3 regions of the Anaerosalibacter massiliensis genome follow, and region 1 is predicted to be linked to each of the others. Evidence: riboswitches for the same ligand, from Rfam matches in the RefSeq annotation. Region 1 holds a riboswitch; each other region holds the start of a gene.
The links. A riboswitch is a leader RNA that binds a small molecule or an ion and turns the genes downstream of it on or off. The one in region 1 is predicted to bind cobalamin.
Positions count from the first base shown of each region.

Region 1 (3,214 bases):
TGTCTTACTCAAGAGTAATAGATGTAAATGATGAAGAAATACAAAAATTTAAAAAAGGTAAATTAGATATAGAAGATTTTAAAATTTTAGGAGAAAAAATAAAAGGCGTAATAGACGAAAAAGGAATAGACATAACACCTTTAAAAAGACTCTTAACTGAATTAATAGATGAAGAAAAAGTTAGAAATTCAGGTAAAGATTTTGGAATAGTCACAGTTTCTCTTACAGATTTAAAACCTTTGGAACTATATATTGAAGATATTCCAGAGGGAAAATTAGTCGAGTACTTGCTTGCTAGTGCATATTTACCTGTATTTAAAAAGGAGAAAATTGATGGAAAAAAATATATAGATGGAGCAATATATAATAATCTTCCTATAGAGCTTCTATCTAGTAAAGGCTATAAAGATTTAATAGCTATAAGAACTCATGGATCAGGAAGATTAAAGAAAATAGATATTAATGATTTAAATATAATTTATATATCTCCTAATGAAGACTTAGGAAGAACATTGGATTTTGACACTGAAGTAGCCAGAAAAAATTTGAAACTAGGTTATTATGATGGACTAAAAGCATTAAAAGGTTTAAAGGGATATAAATATTATATTGAGTCTGAAAAAGATGAAGACTATTTTTTGGATATGTTTTTAAATACAGAAGAAGAAAAAGTTTTAAGAATAGGAGAAATATTTGGAATTAAAGATATCCCTTATAGAAGAGCATTATTTGAATTTATAATTCCAAAGTTAAGTAATGTTTTAGGTATGGAAAAGGAAAATAGCTATCAGGAAATAGTTATAAGATTTCTGGAGGAGATGGCTATTTTATATGATATAGAAAAATTTAAGGTATATGATTATGATGAACTTTTAAATATAGTTAAAGAAAATCACAAAACTAGGGAAAAGACGGAAGGAGAAAACTTTCTCTACAAAATAGTTAATAAAGTGGACTTTCTTTCTCCATTTAATAAAGAAGATATAATAAAAAATATAGCAGATATAATTTTTTAGAGTTTTAAAAATAGTTTTTAATTAATAGTAATATAAAATATTAATTATATGAGTTAGAAAAGAAAAATATTAAAAGAAGTTAATACTTTTAAAGCTAAAAACTGAAAGTGAACATGAGTTTAGATATGTCAAAGAATCTATGAATATTAAACTGATATAATATTTCCATTTGACACAAAAATATAAAAAATGATATTATATAATGGATAATTTAAAATAAAAGCTAAGGTGCCTTTGTGGTTAAAAGGGAAAGTGGTGAAAATCTGCTACAGCCCCCGCTACTGTAAACGGTGACAAATTTCAGAGTCCACTAGCTATTATGCTGGGAAGGAGGAAGGAGGTTGAACCGTAAGTCAGGAAACCTGCCTGAGCTTAAAGCATTCTTTCGGAGGGAAAGAAAGTGCTTGTTTACTTAGTTCATAAACTGGGGAAATATTGAACTTTCTATAAAACAAGAGAACTTCGAGAGAAGTTCTCTTGTACTTTTTTGGAGGTGAAAATATGACAAGTATTATGGTTCAAGGTACAACTTCTTCAGCTGGGAAGAGCATTTTATGTACTGCTCTATGTAGAGTATTTAAGGAAGATGGCTATAATGTATTTCCCTTTAAAGCTCAAAATATGTCATCTAAGTCTTATAAAACTTCAGATGGACTTGAAATAAGTACAGCTCAAGTTCTACAGGCATTTGCTTCTCAACTGGAACCAAATCCAAATATGAATCCTATTCTTTTAAAACCTACAAGTGATAGAAAAAGTCAAGTATTTATAAAAGGAAAACTATATAAGAATATGGAGGCTGTAGAGTATTTCAAATTTAAAAATGGTTTAAAACCTATGATTAAAGAAACATTTGATGAAGCTGAAAATAGACATGATATAGTGGTTATAGAGGGTGCAGGAAGTCCTGCAGAAATAAATTTGAAAGAAAATGATATTGTAAATATGGGGATGGCTGAAATGGCAGATGCACCAGTGTTATTAGTAGCAGATATAGATAGAGGTGGAGTTTTTGCTTCTCTATATGGGACAGTAATGTTATTAGAAGAAGAAGAGAGAAAGAGGGTTAAAGGATTAGTTATTAACAAGTTTAGAGGTGACAAATCTCTTTTAGAACCAGGGATTGATATGATAGAAGAGCTGTTAAATATTCCTGTAGTTGGAACAATACCTTATGTACATTTAGAACTAGAAGATGAAGATAGTCTCTTAGAATATGAAAAGGAATGTAACAATGGAAAACAAGATATAAGGGAAATGGAAAAGGAAATAAAAAAAATAGCTAAAGTAGTAAGAGAGAATATGGATATAGATTATATTTATTCATTGATGAACAAAATGTAGGTGAAATAAATGTTAGATATTATAGTAGCAGTTGTTTTAGATTTTTTAATAGGGGACCCATATAGTTTTCCCCATCCAGTTAAGCTAATGGGAAATATAATTTCATTTGAAGACAAAACTATAAGAAAAGTATTTAAAAGTAAAAATGAAATTAAAATTGGCGGTTTTTTAATAGCTTTGTTTAATATATTTATAGCTTTTTTTATTCCTTTCATGTTGTTAAAAGGAATAAAAAAATACAGTGTTTTATACCATATTATAAACATCTATCTAATATATACATGTATTGCAGCTAGGTGCTTACATAAAGAAGCTATGAAGGTATACAATGCTTTTAATAATGGTATAGAAGATGCTAGAAAAAAGATTTCTTATATTGTAGGAAGAGATACTAAGAATTTAAGTGAAGAGGAAATTATAAAAGCAGATATAGAAACTGTAGCGGAAAATACTTCTGATGGAGTTATTGCACCATTATTCTATATATTTATTTTAGGAGCTCCAGGAGGACTAATGTATAAAATGATAAACACTATGGACTCTATGTTAGGATATACTAATGAAAAATATATAGATTTAGGATATTTTCCAGCTAAAATAGATGATTTATTTAATTATATTCCAGCAAGACTATCAGGAGTATTAATGTGTATTTCTTCTATATTTAGATATGATGTAAAGAATGGATTTAAGATAATGATAAGAGATAGAAAAAATCATAAAAGTCCTAATAGTGCTTATCCAGAAGGGGCTGTAGCAGGACTTTTGAATATACAGCTTGGCGGAAGCAATTATTATTTTGGGAAATTAATAGAAAAGCCAACTATTGGAGATGAAAATAAAGTTATAGAAAA
Region 1 covers NZ_JANJZL010000003.1:317,101-320,314, forward strand. Annotated here, with positions in the region: gene NSA23_RS06905 (patatin-like phospholipase family protein) at 1-1,016, shown strand, start outside; cobalamin riboswitch at 1,226-1,400, shown strand; gene NSA23_RS06910 (cobyric acid synthase) at 1,518-2,360, shown strand; gene cbiB (adenosylcobinamide-phosphate synthase CbiB) at 2,370-3,214, shown strand, end outside.

Region 2 (3,214 bases), 150 kb from region 1:
GGTATATTAACCCAATTGATCAGAGCAAAGATAGATGTTTCTAAAGTTAAAAAACCTATTTTTAATATAGATTATTCTGATTTTTTCAATATAAAAGAAAATCTAGAGTACACTTACTAAGGAGGGAGCCACAATGAATAATCATTTTATAGAGAGATTAGAAAATTTGCCAGTGCCCATTTTGCCTACTTTTGTTGGGGCATTGACTTTATCTAATGTTTATCAGGGATTAGGATTCTCTTGGATAAGACATGTTACTATGTGGATTGCTACTATTATTTGGATTTGTTATATCATAAAAATTTTAAATTTTCCCAATACATTTAAAAAAGAATATTCAAATACTGTTCTGAGCAGTTTATATGCAGGATTTACAATGATTATGATGTTATTAGGAAGCTACTATATTCAATTTCATAAAGGTATTGGAAAGGGACTTTGGTTCTCAGGTATTATAATTCATATGATACACATACTCGTATTCACTTATAGAAATATAATTAAAAAATTTAATAAAGAGACTTTTTTACCTAGTTGGTTTGTAACTTATAATGGTATAATGGTTTCAGCAGTAGTAGGTGGTTTAATGGATGAACTACTTATTTGTAAGTTTATCACTTATTATGGTATTTTTACATATATAATAATTCTTCCATTTATGATTTCTCGTTTAATAAAATTTGAAATAAAAAGGGAAGTCTATCATACTCAAGCAATTTTATTAGCTCCATGTAGTTTGTGTTTAGTAAGTTATTTGAATACTGTAGAAGATCCAAATATATATTTAATAGGATTTCTTTATATTGCTGTTCTAATTTCTCTAGGCTTCCTAATTTATAAATTACCAGTATTTTTTTCAATAGATTTTAGTCCGAGCTATGCTGGAATGACTTTCCCCATGGCTATAGGTATAGTTGCATCTAATAAGATTTCTGAATTTCTAGATAGTTTAGGATATGAATTTTTATCTTATATAACTACTCAAATAGTTGGATTTCAAATATATCTTACAACGGGGATTATAGCTTATGTCTTATTGAAATTTTTAATCATGGCTTTAGGGACTAGAGAAAAGGTAAGAGTTTATAAAGGTATAGAATAAGTAAAGTATATAGTTTTTGCTATGACAGTTAATTGAACTATTTGATTATATGGAGGTTAAGATATGATACCTATTTTTTCAATTGTAGGAGCCTGCTCTAATGTAGGGAAAACTACAGTTTTATGTAATATAGTGAAAGAACTTAAATATAGAGGATATAGGGTAGCTACCATAAAACATAACTCCTGTGATTTTAATATTGACCATCCAGGTAAAGATACATGGAAATATACTCAAGCAGGCTCAGATACTGTAATTATTTCATCATCACAAAAATTTGCTATGATTGAAAATGTTGAAAAAGAGTACAATTTAGATAGTATAGTAAAAAAGATTAATAATGTTGATATAATAATAACTGAAGGATATAAAAAAGAAAACAAACCTAAGCTAGAGGTTTTTAGAAAGGGCTTATCTAAGGAAATTATATCTAGAGACGAAGATTTATTTGGTATTGTTACAAATACTCCTATTAATAAGGATATTCCACAATTTAGTTTTGAAGAGACAGAAAAATTAGTAGATTTTATTGAAAGAAAGTTTTTCAAGGAATAATTTATATTGATATATAATCATAGCTATGATATTATTAAATTGAAAATTACATAGGATAATTTTAGGTTCATAAGATTGAAAGGGAAATTGGTGAAAATCCAATGCAGCCCCGCTACTGTAAGTGAGTACGAAATCAACAAAATGCCACTGATATTTGGGAAGGCGTTGAGAGTAGGATGATCCACAAGCCAGGAGACCTGCCTATTATTCTTAAAGTAAACCTTCGGTGGGAAGTGGTTACTTATTATTTGTATGCATTTTATTTGTTAAATAATAAACCCAACCTTAGGTTGGGTTTTATTTTATTAAGGTGAGGTGATTTTTAATGAAAGAAAAGAAAAAATATTTTTTTATTATTTTATTGCTATTAGGTCTTACTCCAAGTGTTTCTAATGCAATGCATATTATGGAGGGTTTTTTACCAGTTAAATGGGCTATATTTTGGGCTATTATAACTTTACCGTTCTTAGTTATAGGAATTAAAAGAGTTAATAAAATATTTAAAGAAGAGAGCAATAAAAAAGTATTATTAGGTTTGGCAGGAGGTTTTGTGTTTGTATTATCAGCTTTAAAGATACCTTCTGTAACAGGTAGCTGTTCCCACCCAACAGGAGTAGGTTTAGGTGCAATAATATTTGGACCTACTACTATGACAGTAGTTGGAATAATAGTTTTATTATTCCAAGCATTATTACTTGCTCATGGAGGTTTAACCACTTTAGGAGCCAATACTTTTTCTATGGCAGTTATAGGACCATTAGTATCCTATGGTTTATTTAAATTCATGAAAAAAAGAGGGGCTAAAACATCTGTATCTGTATTTGTTGCAGCATGTTTAGGAGATTTAGCCACATATGTTATTACATCTATCCAACTTTCTTTAGCTTTTCCAGATCCAGTAACAGGTTTTGCAGGTTCTATGGCTAAGTTCTTAAGTGTATTTGCAGTTACGCAGATACCTCTTGCTATTGTAGAAGGTATTTTAACAAGTGTTATATATAATTTATTAATTGAATATCATAAGGAAGGAGTGTTGGGCAGTGAAATCACTAAGTAAAAAGAATATACTACTCCTTATATTAGCAATAGTAATTGTTATACTTCCTTTAATATTTATGGGTGGTTCAGAGTTTGAAGGGGCAGATGATCAAGCAGAAGGTGTTATAGAAGAAATAAATCCTGACTATGAACCATGGTTTGATAGTTTATGGGAACCACCAAGTGGAGAAATTGAAAGTTTGTTGTTTTCAGTTCAAGTAGCAATTGGAGCAGGAACTATTGGATATATATTAGGTAATATGAAGGGGAAAAAAGACGTTGCTTCTAATAGATAGATATGCATATATTAATAAACTAAAAAAATTTAATCCTATGGCAAAATTTATTTTTGCCATAGCTGCTCTTTTTGTAGCTATAGGATTTAATAATATATATATTAATTTTATAATTTTTATAATTATGGTTCTATTAACAACAGTAGTAGCTAGAATACCAAGTAAAAATTATTTTGAAATTTATTTATTGCCTTTATTCTTTCTTTTTATAAGCATTTTAACT
Region 2 covers NZ_JANJZL010000003.1:165,136-168,349, forward strand. Annotated here, with positions in the region: gene NSA23_RS06080 (NAD(P)/FAD-dependent oxidoreductase) at 1-120, shown strand, start outside; gene NSA23_RS06085 (TDT family transporter) at 134-1,102, shown strand; gene mobB (molybdopterin-guanine dinucleotide biosynthesis protein B) at 1,166-1,657, shown strand; cobalamin riboswitch at 1,704-1,876, shown strand; gene NSA23_RS06095 (energy-coupling factor ABC transporter permease) at 1,983-2,714, shown strand; gene NSA23_RS06100 (energy-coupling factor ABC transporter substrate-binding protein) at 2,698-2,991, shown strand; gene cbiQ (cobalt ECF transporter T component CbiQ) at 2,975-3,214, shown strand, end outside.
Region 2: another riboswitch for cobalamin. It lies ahead of NSA23_RS06095 (energy-coupling factor ABC transporter permease); the one in region 1 lies ahead of NSA23_RS06910 (cobyric acid synthase).

Region 3 (3,214 bases), 140 kb from region 1:
ATTAATAGAAGGTATAGAAGATATTTTAAGAAATGGAATAAGTTTTGGACTACCTACTAAGATAGAAGTAGATATGGCAAAGCATATTGTAGAATCTTATAATGGTGTGGAAATGGTAAGAATGGTGAACTCAGGTACGGAAGCTACTATGAGTGCCATAAGAGTAGCTAGAGGATATACTGGTAGGGATAAAATAATAAAATTTGAAGGTTGCTATCATGGACATAATGATTGTTTACTTGTGAAATCTGGGTCAGGAGCTATAACTTATGGAGTACCCACTAGCAGTGGAGTTCCAGCAGATATAGTAAAAAATACTATAGTTTGCAGATATAATAATTTAGAAGATGTAAAAAAGACTTTTGAAGATTTTGGAGAAGATATAGCAGCTATAATCCTAGAACCTGTAGCAGGAAATATGGGAGTAGTTCCTGCAAAGAGAGAATTTTTAGAAGGCCTTAGGAAGATAACTAAAGAGAATGGTTCAGTACTTATATTTGATGAAGTAATAACAGGTTTTAGGATAAGCTATGGAGGGGCTAGCGAAGTATATGGAATTGAACCAGATATGGCTTGTTTTGGTAAAATAATCGGAGGAGGATTTCCAGTTGGTGCTTATGGCGGAAAAAAAGAAATAATGGAAATGGTATCTCCAACAGGGCCAGTTTATCAAGCAGGTACTCTTTCAGGAAACCCATTAGCCATGCATGTAGGATATAGAAATTTAAAAATACTAAAAGAAAATAAAAATATATATAAGGAACTAGAAGAAAAAGCTATTATGATAGAAGAAGGAATTAGAAAAAATATAGAAGAATTAAATATAAATGCAAAAATAGTAAGATTTAAAAGTATGTTAACTCTTTTCTTTGGAAAAGGACCTTTTGAAAACTTTGATGATGTTCAGTCTTGTGATACAGAAATGTATGCTAAATATTTCAATGAAATGTTAAATCGTGGAATAATGCTTCCACCAGCCCAATTTGAAGGTATGTTTTTATCTATAGCTCATACTAAAGAAGATATAGAATATACTATTAAGGCTAATTACGAAGCATTGAAGGCTATTAAGTAGAGTTAAAAAAATTGCAAAAATTATAGTCTTATGTTAGCATATGTTTTATACAACTTAATAAGAGGAGATATAGGTTTATTATGATTAAAAGGGAAATTGGTAAAAGCCAATACAGCCCCCGCTACTGTAAGTGGTACGAAATCAACGATATACCACCTCTTGGGAAGGTGTTGAGAGTAGGATAAACCACAAGTCAGGAGACCTGCCTATAACTTTTAAGTATGCCTTCGGTGGGAAGGAATTGCTTTTGTATTAAAATATATATGAATATCCATCCCATAGCTGTTTGAGGCTATGGGATTTTTTACAAATAACTCAAAGAAAAGAGGTATAAAATGAAAGAAGCTATCCTTGTAGTTAGTTTTGGAACAACTTATGAGAAAACAAGAAAGTTATGTATAGAAAGCACAGAAAATGAAATTAAAGATAGATTTAAAGATTTTGAAATTAGAAGGGCTTTTACTTCTCAAATGGTAATAGAAAGATTAAAAAAGAGAGATGGCATAATAATAGATAATGTAGAAGAAGCATTAGAGAAAATATGTAAGGGTGAGACTAAAGATATATATATTCAATCCTTACATATCATACCAGGTCATGAATATGAAAAAATGCATAGGCACATAGATAGTTTTAAGGACAAATACAATTTTAATAGTATAAGTGTAGGAAAGCCCTTACTATATGATGAAGAAGATTATAAAAAAGTGGTTGAAGCACTAGATACTAAGGGATTAAAAGAAGATGAAGCTATTGTATTTATGGGACATGGGACAGATCATATTTCTGACAATTGTTACAGTAGATTAGAAGATGAATTTAAGAAACAAGGATTTAAAAATGTATATATAGGTACAGTGGAGGGCAATGAAACTATAGAAGATATAATACCTTTACTAAAAGAAAATAAAATAAGAAAGGTAATACTAAAACCTTTCATGTTAGTTGCAGGAGATCATGCAAAAAATGATATGGCAGGAGATGAAGAAGATTCTTGGAAAAATAAACTTTTAAAAGAAGGTTTTAAGGTAGAAACCTATGTAAAAGGCCTTGGAGAAGAGGACAGTATAAGAAAGTTATTTGTGTCACATTTAGAAGATATAATAGAATAAAATTGAGAAATTAATTAAGTTTTGTTAGGGGTTTAGAATTATCTAAGCCCTTTTTCTTGTGAGTATATTTTAAATATAATATGGGCTATGATATAATAGGATATTGAATAATAAATCCCATGATTTTGATAGAGGTGAAATATGTTAAATATAGATGATAAGCTATTATTAGAAAGATCGGGAAACTATCAATCTTACATTAAAGGAAAAGAATGTTATTATAATGGTAGAGTCACGAATTTAAGGTACGATAAAGACTTAAAATATTTTCAAGGAATAGTTAAAGGAAGTAAAGAATATATAGTGGAGCTTTTTTTTGATAAAGATAATGATTTAGTATCCTCTCATTGCACATGTCCAGCTTATGAAAAATATTCAGGTGATTGTAAACATATCATTGCTCTTCTTTTATATATAAAAAACTTAAATATATCTAATACATTTCAAAAAAAAGATGAAGAAAATATAAAAAACATAATTGATTATTATAAATTTAATAGTGAAAATCAAAATATACCTGTAAAATTAGAACTTAATTATGAATTTGATTTTAATGATTTCAGAGACATTGATGAAAGTTCTTTTTTAAGTCTAAGAATGGGAGAAAACAAGCTATATGTAGTAAGAAATGTTAAAAAGTTCTTTGAGAGTTTAGAAAATGGAGAAGAAATATATTTTGGAAAAGAATTTACTTTCAATCCTAATTATCATGTATTTAGACCTGAAGATGAAAAAGTAATTAGCTTTCTGAAACTTTTATATGAAAATCATACAATAAATAGTACAAGATATTATGGAAGTGGAGACCAGAATATATTTAAAGGAAAGCACATATTACTTAAACCAGAGGCATTGAAAAGTTTTTTTAAGCTTATGGGAGGTAGAAGTTTTAATGCTTCTATAATGGGATCTGAGTACAAGAATATAAAGATAATAGAGAAAGATTTTTATTTAAATATGAAACTAGATGAAGAAGGCAATTATTTAACTATGAAAATGGATTCTTATGAAAATATTATTCCTCTTA
Region 3 covers NZ_JANJZL010000003.1:175,051-178,264, forward strand. Annotated here, with positions in the region: gene hemL (glutamate-1-semialdehyde 2,1-aminomutase) at 1-1,075, shown strand, start outside; cobalamin riboswitch at 1,130-1,299, shown strand; gene NSA23_RS06145 (sirohydrochlorin cobaltochelatase) at 1,411-2,187, shown strand; gene NSA23_RS06150 (DEAD/DEAH box helicase) at 2,329-3,214, shown strand, end outside.
Region 3: another riboswitch for cobalamin. It lies ahead of NSA23_RS06145 (sirohydrochlorin cobaltochelatase); the one in region 1 lies ahead of NSA23_RS06910 (cobyric acid synthase).